Sporocytophaga myxococcoides: one gene and its partners. The protein of the gene in region 2 binds, or shares a complex with, the protein of the main gene of each other region. Links are inferred from orthologs where the notes say so. Each region holds a gene or a part of one and is shown on either strand. Other genes may lie near its edges.

Region 1 (3,238 bases), on a different replicon or contig from region 2:
TTTTTCACAAGGTCCATCACAGTCTTGCGTTCATTTTCATCATCAGTGGTGGTGATAAAATCTTTAGGCTTGTTGATGAGTACATATACAAGCTTTTCAGGGGAAAGTATTTTACTGCCATACTTAACCGTATCGCCTTTCTTTACTTTATAGCCCATTTCAGTCACAACTTTTCCGTTGACTTTGATAAGTCCGTCGGAAATAAGTACATCTGCCTCTCTTCTTGAGCATACTCCTGCATTAGAAATATATCTGTTTAGTCTTATTTCGTCAGATGAAGTTTTATTTCTAACACCGGATTTCTTCCCTTCAGTTTTTTTGAAGGGTCTTTTTGAGCTTGTTTCTTCAGACGATTTTTCGATATCATTATCCCCCCCGTCATATTCTTCATCCTTAGATTTTGAGAATGACTTTTTGAATGATGGCTTATCTGAATAGTTTTTTAATCCTGTCTTTTTGAAAGGCCTATCTTCCGGTTTCCCAGAAACTGTTTTCCAGTCTTGTTTCGGCTTAGAAAAAGATTTCCCAGATCGTGTTTCCTCACTTTTCCCTCTCGGTTTGCCCCTAAATGACTTTTCATCTGAGGACGATCTTTTTTTGCTATCAAAAGTTGAATCTGATTTTCTTCCTCTTTTTTGATCTCCTTCTCTTTCTCTCCCTTTAAATTCAGGAGTTTTGGCTTTAGGATCTTCACCAAATTTATTTCTTACAAATTTATTTCTTCTATTGTCAGAATCTCTTGATGAATCTTTTTTAAAATCTCTTCCTTTTCCTGATCCAGACAAAGAGTTTGGTTTCCTTCCTTCTGCGGATTTTTTACCTTTAAATTCGGAGGGTCTTTCTGGTTTTCCTGAATCTCCCTGAGAATCAAATTTTCTTCTTGGTTTTCCTGCTGGTACACGACCTGCTGGTGTTTTCTTCGCAGCAAAAGAAGATTTTCTGGAGGGGCGGGTTCCTGATGCTCCATCACTCTTTGGTGTAGAAGATTTTTTTGAAGAAAACTTAGAAGCCTTGTCTCTATCCGAAGCCCCTCTGCCTTTCCTCTGAGGTTGATCCTTTTTCATAATTCAATAATATTATTATTCAAAGTTCATAAAAAAATAATCAGGAAATTATGTTCCTGATTATTTTAATACAAATAAATTTTTTTTGTGGGAATTTTATTGCTCAGGCTCTAATGGGTTTTGACTTTCTGAGGAAAAATCTTCTTCTGATTGGGAATTGGAATTGGCCTGAGAAGAAAAGTCTCGAAAAGTATCCTGAGTGTTGTTTTCCTTATTTTGAGTTTCCGTGCTATTGCTGTCCTGAGCCTTAAATTCCATTTCTTCTAACTCAGCAGCAATAATTTCATGTTCTTTTTCCACCTCGTCGCCGATCTCATTTTCATCTTTCGAGAAATCTTTTGGCATAGGCAAATCTTTAAGACTATTGATGCCGAAATATTCCATAAACTTGGCGGTGGTACCATATAGAATCGGCCTGCCAACCCCATCAGATTTACCTTGAATTTCAACAAGTTCTTTTTCAAGAAGTTTTTGAATTGCATAGTCGCAGTTTACTCCTCTGATCTGCTCTATCTGATGTTTGGTAATAGGTTGTTTGTAAGCTATAATAGCACAAGTTTCAAGTGCAGACGTCGATAATCTTTTTTTAGATTTTTGCTTGAGCAAAATACTAATACTGGATTGATAGGCAGGTTTCGTCAGAAACTGATAACCTCCTCCCATTGAAAAAACTTTAAATGGGTAATTATCATCTTCATACTTTTGAAGAAGATTCTCCAATGAAGCTTGAATATCTTCAATAGGTACCTCTGCTTCAAACATTTCAGAAAGACAGGTTCTTATATCTTCCGCCTTTATGGGGTCGGGAGAACAAAAGATTAAACTCTCAATATGATGCTGAAGGAAATCCAAATTAGTCTTTTCTATTAAGTTTTGCCTCTATTGAATGCTGGGTGTGAGGAACAGCACGAAGACGTTCTTTTGGAATAAGTTTTCCTGAATCTACACAAATACCATAAGTTCCGTTTTTAATTCTGGCCATGGCATTTTCAAGCTGCTGAATAAATTTCTGTTGCCTTGCAGCAAGCTGTGTAAAGCTTTCTTTTTCGGCAGTATCAGCACCATCTTCAAGCAGTTTTAACGTACCTGCTGTATTGTCAGTTCCAGAATCATTTCTTCGGCTCAGAGTTTCCTTAATGTAATTTAATTCTTTTCTGGCTCTATCCAGTTTGTCAGCTATAAGCTGCTGAAACTCCTTTAATTCTTCGTCGGAGTATCTGAGTTTTTCTTCTGCCATAACGCGGATTTATTTTATATTAAAAAACGGGACGAAAAGTTTACCTCTTTTTGTTGAGAAACGGAATTCCCTGATTTTTGGTGCAAATTTAGTATAAAAAATGGTATCCCTGGGAAAGATCCAATAAATTAATTGTTAAAACTTTGTGGTCAGCAAGTTGAACAGAATTATTTATTTAAGGGAAATTTCCCTTATTAGAAATTATAATTCTGTTTTACCGCTTTTATGCGTGAAATAATTGACTGTCTGTCCATTTCAATATGGTGTTTCATACGCAGGTAGCGGTCTATTACATCTACTTCCTTGTTTTTTTCCATACAGGAAGAAATTATATCATTGATCAGGCATTTCATAAAATGCTACATTTAGATATTAATATACTGAACATCAGTATGATAATATAACCGCCTTCTTAAACTTTTGTTTTTCCCCGTTCAGACGGAAAATTTCAAATATGATCATATAAACTCCAATGTCTGCTTTCCGATTATCCTCAGCAATCCCATCCCATTGGAAAAAACCTTCATTTCCTAAAAGTTGATTAGATGCAATTTTTTTTATCTCTCTTCCTAGTCCATCAAGAACTGTGATGGTTGCGATTTCACCAGGATTATCAAGTCGGTATGTCAATAAAGCAAAATCATTTTTGCCGTCATCATTAGGAGAGAACTTCAATGGTTGTACAGAAAAGGAATTTTCTAAAGTCTCAAATTCGAAATGCTGACTATTACCATAGCCAGGAGTTGACCTGATTCCGGATGCAGCCGAATGCCAGTTAGATTCATCTGCTGTCGGATTTGTAAAAGAAATCCTTTCGAGACTGATCCCTTCAGGATCTTTAAGGATCTTATGATGCATTTTTTCAGTGTAGCTAAAACTATCAAAAAGTTCACCCGATGAATTTAACAAACTAATATTTCCTGAGTCATCATTAAAA
Region 2 (3,224 bases):
ATGATCCCGTATCGGTCATGATTCCTGCATAGATACACTCCCCAATACAGGTATCAAGGTATTCTCTGTCACCCAAACCGATTATAAGCTTATAAATAAGCACAGCAGTAGCGGCAGCTTTGATATCCCAGAAAACAAAATCTGCAAAATACTCGGGCTCAAGATGGTGATCTATCAATACTTTTGTTGCAGTGGCATTTTTTACAAGTTCCCCCATCTCGTTAATTCTGCCTAGAGCAGAAAAGTCCAAACAAAAAATAACCTCAGCCTCCTTTACCAGCTTTGTAGACAACTCCACATTTTCTTCGTACACAATTACCTCGTCATTACCATTCATCCAGTTAAGAAAAGTAGGATAATCTGTTGGAGTAATCACTTTAGGATCATGACCTTTTTTCTTGAGATAAGCCCACATTGCAAGCGAAGAACCTAAGGCATCAGCATCAGGTTTTGCGTGAGTTGTAATGACAATTTTTTTTGGAGTCCTTAGGATTTCCCTTAGAGATACAAGATCCTGCATTGATTTCTTGGACGAATAGACCCGTAGAATTTAATTATGCTTAAACAAAATTCTCTAGCTTTTGATTATAAAAAATCAGAGAATCTGCGCAAAATGAGAATTTTTTAAAAAAAATCCAATATTTCAGGAATCTGTATAATTTTGCAATCTGAAATTAGTAACCCTAACAACAAAAATATGGCTGGTAACAGAACTTTTTCAATGATTAAACCTGATGCAGTAGCAGCAGGTAATTCCGGTGCAATTCTAAAGATGATCGAAGAGGCAGGATTCAGAATTGTAGCCTTAAAAAAATTCAAACTTTCTGAAGAGCGTGCAGGTCAGTTTTATGAAGTTCATAAAGAAAGACCTTTCTACAATGATCTTAAGAAATATATGTCAAGCGGATTTATCATGCCAATGATTCTTGAGAAAGAAAATGCAGTGGCTGATTTCCGGAAATTGATCGGTGCAACAAACCCGGCAAATGCGGAGGATGGCACTATCCGTAAACTGTATGCTAAATCAATCGAAGCAAACGCAATCCATGGATCTGATTCTGATGAGAATGCTGCTATAGAAGGAAACTTCTTCTTCTCTGGATTAGAGCAGTTTTAAAGTTAAAAGTAAAAAGCTGAAAGTTTAAAGTTAAATAACAACTTTACACTTTCAGCTTAGTAATATTTAATGACACTTTAAACTTTTGACTTTAAACTTTAAACTTTAAACTACAACTCAATAGCTTCTTCCGTCTCTGCCTGTCTCTTCTCTACCCAGAAGTTATTAAATCCCTCCCCAACATAAATCATCAGATAACCTTGTGTTAATAGTTCCAGAATTGCAAGGAAGTTGTATACCATTGCTATTTTGGTTCTGAATTCCGAAATGACATCTTCAAAAGATAGCCTTGCAACGTCACTCAACTTAGTCAAAATATATTCTTTCTGGTTCTCAATGGTATAAGGATACTGTACCACCGTATGAATTGGTTTATTTTTTTCTTCTTCAAACTTCCTCAATACCCTTTCATAAACTTTGAGAAGTTTATACAGGTCTATATCCTGGAGCTCTGACTCCACATCGTTTACTTCAGAAAGTTGTTTTAACTCTTTGACTATGTTCCCTCTTTTTTCGAGGCTCATGCGTTCCTCTTCGAGATTAGCAAGATCATTGATAATACTCTTGTATTTCTTATACTCAAGAAGATGGGCCACAAGCTCTTCCCTTGGATCTACTTCATTACCCTGTTCATCAATTTCTGGTCGTGGCAAGAGCATTTTAGCCTTAACCCTCATTAAGGTTGCTGCAACAAGGATGAATTCGCTGGCAACCTCAATGTTCATTTCTTCCAATCGGTGAATGTATTCCAGGAAGTCATTGGTTATTTTTGAAATAGGAATATCATAAATATCCAGCTCATCTCTCTCTATGAAAAAGAGCAAAAGGTCGAACGGACCAGTAAATAAGGGTAGTTTAATTTCGAAGCTCACTTAGTAAATTTAACAGTAGTCTTTCAAACGTCAAAATCAATTCCGATTTATCATTTTGATAAAAACCACGACTCTCAACTTGTAAATATCTGACTATTAAAAAATATTACTTAAAACTTAGTTCTCCAGATCTAATTAAAAATCCTTTTAAAATAAAACACAGTATAATATCATAAATAATTTGTCGTTATTTTGCTGAGGCACATTTTTTCTTTTTTTAATTTAAGAAAACATATATTGTTTTATATTTGTTTTAGTTGGGACTTGCCATGTTAATAAAACCGGGAAAATTATTGGGTCAGATCGACTCTCCTGAAGATCTGAGAAAACTGGAGGAAACGCAGCTTTACCAGGTTTGTACCGAGCTCAGGCAGTTTATTGTAGACAATGTATCCGTATATGGAGGACATTTTGCTGCTGGGCTTGGTGTGGTGGAACTTACCGTTGCACTTCATTATGTATTTAATACTCCTAAAGATCAGCTTGTCTGGGATGTAGGACATCAGGCTTATGGCCATAAAATTCTTACAGGAAGAAGGGACGTTTTCCATACAAACAGACTTTATAAAGGAATTTCCGGTTTCCCGAAAAGAAGCGAAAGTCCTTATGATTCATTTGGAGTAGGACACTCTTCCACTTCTATTTCTGCAGCTCTCGGAATGGCTGTAGGCTCCAGATACAAGCAAGAACTTGACAAACAGCATATAGCTGTAATCGGAGACGGAGCATTAACAGCAGGTCTTGCATTCGAGGCAATGAACCATGCAGGAGTTTCCAATAGTAATCTGTTAATCGTCCTCAATGACAATTGCATGGCAATTGATCCTAATGTGGGGGCGCTTAAGGATTATCTTACAGACATTACCACATCGCAGACTTATAACAAACTCCGAGATGAGGCATGGCATATTTTGGGTAAAATAAGCAAGTTCGGCCCTAACGCTCAAACAATTGCTTCCAAAATTGAGACTGCTTTAAAATCTTCTTTATTAAAAAACAGCAATCTTTTTGAATCTCTTAAAATAAGATATTTTGGACCGGTAGACGGACATGACATTGATCATCTGGTTAATATCTTTAATGATCTCAAAAATATTCCAGGGCCCAAAATCCTTCACTGTGTTACAACTAAAGGAAAAGGATTTCCTCTTGCTGAAAAAGACCAGGTAAAGTGGCATGCTCCCGGGAAGTTTGATAAACTTACCGGAGAAATCAGTATCAAACATTTTGATACC
Region 3 (4,537 bases), on a different replicon or contig from region 2:
TGTTAACAGGATATTCAGATCTTCAGGCTGTTATTGATGCAGTAAATAAAGGCCATATCTATCAATATATCAGCAAACCCTGGGAAGAGCAGCATTTAAAAATTATCATAGAGAAAGCTTTCGAAGTATTTCGTCTAAAAATGGAAAACAAGGAGTTGGTTAAAAGCCTTTTAAGGGCAAATCAGCAACTGGAGTTTTACCTTCGTCAGAAGCTGATTTCTTAAAAGACTTTTTTAATTTAGGCTAAAGATCTTAAATCCACCGGTACTAGCCTTGATACGCCCTGTTCAACCATTGTAATTCCATAAATTATATCAGTACTAGACATTGTTCTCTTGTTGTGTGTCACAATAATAAACTGCGATTCTTGTGAGAACTTTCTGATTATATTATTGAACTTGTCTATGTTGGCATCATCCAGTGGTGCATCTACCTCATCAAAAATACAGAATGGTGCTGGTTTAATCAGATAAATGGCAAACAATAACGATATTGCAGTAAGTGTTTTTTCACCTCCTGATAACTGATTGATTGTCAGTGGTCTCTTGCCTTTGGGTTTTGCTATAATATCTATAGAAGATTCAAGCGGATTGTCAGGATGCTCCAGTTTAAGATCGCAACTGTCTTCTTCTGAAAATAAAGACCTGAACACTCGTACAAAGTTTTCTCTTATTTTATCATAAGCTTCCATAAAGGTGTCTTTTGCAACTGAATCTATTTCATTGATCGTTTGCAACAAAGAATCCTTGGCTTTAGTAAGATCGTCTTTTTGTTCACTTATAAACTTATGTCTCTCCTGAATTTCCTGATAGGCCTCCATCGCCATAGGATTTATTGGTCCCATTTTATCAAGAGAGTTTTTGATTTGAATTACCTTTTGTTTTAGCTCTTCCTCGCTGGCCTCAACATTACTATCCTGAGAAAGAAGTTCATCTATATCTATATTAAATTCAACAGATAATCTTTCTTTGATTGAGCTCAGACTTAGCTTATTGTCGTTAAGTTTTGTCTGAATCTCCAAAAGAAGTGCATCACAATTATCACGTAACCTTCTTAAATCCCTCGATTCTTTTTCTAATTCATCAATGAATGCCCTGGCTCCGTAATATTCCTTTTCAGCCTCATTAACTCCCTGTTCTATAGCTTCTTTTTCCTTGTAAAACTCGACAAGCTCATCGTCACTTACATCAGCTCTTTCAAGGAGTATATTTATCTCTTCTTCTGTTTTTTGGGCGTCTTCAAGGTTTTTTTCTATTCTTTGTTTGCTACTATCATAAGCAGCCTGTTTGTATTCAATTTCCTGCAGAAGACTTGAAATTTTATTCTTTTGCTGGTGGAAAACAATATTTTCCTGATTGAATATAGAGCTTTTATTGGTGAGCTGTTCATTTTGGATCATCAGATCTTCATTCAACTCCTGAAGTCTGCTTTCAAGGTCCGAAAGAATAGATTTTGCTTCTTCTGCTCTTGGTTTGGCATCCTGAATATCATCTTCCAGTTTTTCTATTTTATCAATAATATCGTCTCTCTTAAGAGCATTGCTATTGATCATTTCTGTAAACTGCTCTAGTTTGGTTTTTACAGATATATAGTTCTGACTGGTAAGATTTATTTCTTTTTTAAGCTCTTCTATACTTGCTTTTAAAGTACTTTCCTTGAATTTGAAAAGCTCTCGTTGCTTTTTCTCCAGGTTAAGCTTTAACTCATCCAATTCTGAAGAAAGCGCTTTGATTTCTTGTTGAAGCTTTTCAAGGTTTTTAGCACGTCCGATTCGTTTTCCTTCGAATAATCCTACAGAACCTCCGGAAATGCTAAATTTCCTCTTTGTGAGTTTACCGTTCTGTGTAATGAAAATAGCATCATTGTCCTGAGGAAGTTCTTCCTGATTGTTAGTGATGATATATACATTATCCAGAATAAATGCGACAAGGTTTTTGTATTTCGGATCAAATTCAATGATGTCTTTGGCTGCTTTGCAATGGTCGTATGCCTTGACAGGTGCAGCATTAAAATTTTCAAAGGTGGAAAGCACAAAGAAATTGGCTCTTCCTTTTGCAGAATCGCTTAATAGATTTACGGCCTGCACAGCCTGGGCTTCGTTTTCAACAACATAATAGTTCATGAAAGGCTCCAGGTAATTTTCTATAGATACTCTGTATTGATCTTCACAGGTAAGAATATCCGAAAGGAGAGGGGCTTCTTTTCCCCAATGAGAGTTCTTTTTCAAAAACTTTATTGCTTCCGGAAATCCTTCAAGATTATCAACAAGAGATTTTGTAAGGCTATATTCATTCTGCTTGGAATCCAGCTTTCTGTTGATCTGAGTAATTTGATCCTTTATGGTTTCTATTTCCTTTTCAAGCTGGGTAATTTCTTCCTGAAGGGTACTTTCCTGATTTTCAAGTTTCTCAAGTTTCAGGTTTTTAGATTGAAGTTCCTCAGAAATCTCTTGAACTTTGCTTTCAAAATCTGCAAGGCTCGCTGAATGTGCGGAAGAATCTGAGGTAGTTTTCTCAAGCTCCTGCTTCAATGAGCTGGCCTGAATCTGGAATATCTCTATGTTTTTATTGAGATGAAATACTTCTTCCTGTTTTTTTCGCAATTGTCCGCTCAATACGGAAAGTTCTTCTTGTAATCGGCTTGTGCTTGCTTTCTGTGTTTCGTAGTCTTCCTTATAAGCCTGAACTTTAACCTCGATTTCGGCCATTATTTTCTCAGCAGTTTCAGCTTCTGCTTGAAGACTGGAAATACTGAATTCTGCTCTCTCATTGCTCTTCTTGTCCTGCTCTATTTGTTCCCGGAGGTTATTATTCTTGTCATTCAGGAAAGAAAGCCTTTCGTGCTTTATTTTCTTATCACTTTCGTAATTTCTAATTTTATTAACATGCTCATTCAGAGTTTTTTGTCTGGAAGCAAGGGTTTTTTCTCTATTTACAAGCTCTGCTTTTTCTTTTTCAACTCCACCTTCTTTTTCTGCTATTTGAGTATTGTATCCTATTCTCTTATCCGTTTCTTCTTCAAGTTGTTTCTGAAGTGATAGAAAATCTTCTCTCTGGCCCTGAATAGTGACCTTCGCAAGATCTATACTAACTTGTTTGTATTGTTCTTTTACCTGGAAGTATTTTTCTGTCTGTTTAGCCTGTTTTTCTAAGGATTTCAGGTTCTTATTGATCTCGAAGAGGAGATCATCAACGCGTTCAAGATCTTTGTCAGTATCTTCAAGTTTTTTAAGGCTTTGTTTTTTCCTTACCTTAAACTTTGATATTCCTGCAGCTTCCTCAAATAAGGTCCTTCTGGAATTGTCTTTGTCATTAAGTATATCATCCACCATTTTTAATTCAATGATGGCATAACTATCAGAACCGATACCAGTATCAAGGAAAAGGTTGGTTATATCTTTGAGACGGCAGGTTACCCCATTGAGTAAATATTCGCTTTCACCAGATCTGTAATATCTCCGGGTGATGGTAACATGAGAATATTCTGTAGGAAGGAGATTTTTGGTATTATTAAAAGTAAGCGAAACTTCAGCCATTTGGAGAGGCTTCCGTGTCTTGGTACCGTTGAAGATCACATTCTCCATTTTTTCAGATCGGAGAGCCTTTGTCTTTTGCTCACCCAAAACCCATCTTATAGCATCAACTACATTTGATTTTCCACAGCCATTTGGCCCAACAATACCTGTAATACCTTCATCAAAGTTGATGGTTACTTTATCACCAAAACTCTTGAATCCTTTAATCTCTAATTTGCTTAACTGCATGAATTAACCCCTTTTTTGGAATTATGGAAGTTTAAAATTACAGGATACTAACGGATATATAGTAGTGAGGAGAACCGTTTTTCTCAACAGGATTATCAACAAAAACGTTCATTGACTGGGGATAAGTAGTGAATATTTTCTCAGTCAGACGTCCTCGAATATTTAGCTAAGGGTATATTATTGTTAAATTTTGGTATAAAAATATTGTTATTTAATTAGTTAATAGGCACCTGTAAAATGAAAAAACTCCCGAAGTTTATGACTCCGGGAGTTTTTCCATTTTATAACTTTAAAAGATTAAGTTTTAAGCCATAGCTGTTTTACTTAACTTTATTATTCTGCAGAAAGACAGGATTCTGATAACAGGATAGGTAGGATCAAATTCAAACCATTTCATTGCAAAGTTTGCTCTCGCAGCATATTTATGGTGGTTGTTCTGAAATAACTCACCGCCAAGAAGGAAATCTATAAAAAGGCTGTTTTTTGATTTGTCGTTGTTATCAAAATTTGAGTAACCGTATTTGTGTCCGCTCCAGTTTACGATAGCTCCGTGAACCGGACCCATCAAAAAGTGGATTGGCAATAAAAGGAACATGTACCAAGGAGGTGAAACTGCGATGTAAAATAATGCATATGCAATTCCCCAGACAATTCTTGAGGCCCACATATCACCTAAAGTATCTATGAACTTCCAAGTAGGAACATCTTTCTGAAATTTTTCTTCTATGTCTCCTCTGTTGTTAAGTACATCATTGTAGGTATCTTTCGTCTTAA

The links. Proteins that work in one complex are often made in the same cells at the same time.
Region 1: MYP_RS08460 (region 2) and scpB share a complex: the UniProt entries of both Bacillus subtilis proteins name them as parts of the cohesin-like complex. The link is inferred for Sporocytophaga myxococcoides from one-to-one orthologs.
Region 3: the proteins of MYP_RS08460 (region 2) and smc are in contact, whole or in part, in a crystal structure (PDB 3ZGX), measured with the Bacillus subtilis proteins. The link is inferred for Sporocytophaga myxococcoides from one-to-one orthologs.

What each region holds. Positions count from the first base shown.
Region 1 is NZ_BBLT01000002.1:70,791-74,028, forward strand. Bases 39-2,817 are described here. They hold scpB (SMC-Scp complex subunit ScpB), read right to left. Parts: upstream 1,917-2,817; coding sequence 1,161-1,916; downstream 39-1,160. Other genes in these bases: MYP_RS24730 (pseudouridine synthase), read right to left, coding at 39-1,064; MYP_RS04590 (TraR/DksA family transcriptional regulator), read right to left, coding at 1,918-2,301; MYP_RS26720 (hypothetical protein), read right to left, coding at 2,496-2,618; MYP_RS04595 (lamin tail domain-containing protein), read right to left, coding at 2,689-2,817. Outside these bases: more of MYP_RS24730, read right to left, coding at 1-38; more of MYP_RS04595, read right to left, coding at 2,818-3,238. UniProt on the Bacillus subtilis protein: Participates in chromosomal partition during cell division. May act via the formation of a condensin-like complex containing Smc and ScpA that pull DNA away from mid-cell into both cell halves.
Region 2 is NZ_BBLT01000003.1:139,802-143,025, reverse strand. Bases 109-2,873 are described here. They hold MYP_RS08460 (segregation and condensation protein A), read right to left. Parts: upstream 1,990-2,873; coding sequence 1,228-1,989; downstream 109-1,227. Other genes in these bases: dxs (1-deoxy-D-xylulose-5-phosphate synthase), read left to right, coding at 2,259-2,873; MYP_RS08465 (nucleoside-diphosphate kinase), read left to right, coding at 698-1,117; MYP_RS08470 (DHH family phosphoesterase), read right to left, coding at 109-520. Also shown: more of MYP_RS08470, read right to left, coding at 1-108; more of dxs, read left to right, coding at 2,874-3,224. UniProt on the Bacillus subtilis protein: Participates in chromosomal partition during cell division. May act via the formation of a condensin-like complex containing Smc and ScpB that pull DNA away from mid-cell into both cell halves.
Region 3 is NZ_BBLT01000001.1:332,130-336,666, forward strand. The notes cover bases 39-4,116. They hold smc (chromosome segregation protein SMC), read right to left. Parts: upstream 3,764-4,116; coding sequence 239-3,763; downstream 39-238. Other genes in these bases: MYP_RS01445 (response regulator), read left to right, coding at 39-224; MYP_RS01455 (acyl-CoA desaturase), read right to left, coding at 4,068-4,116. Also shown: more of MYP_RS01445, read left to right, coding at 1-38; more of MYP_RS01455, read right to left, coding at 4,117-4,537. UniProt on the Bacillus subtilis protein: Required for chromosome condensation and partitioning.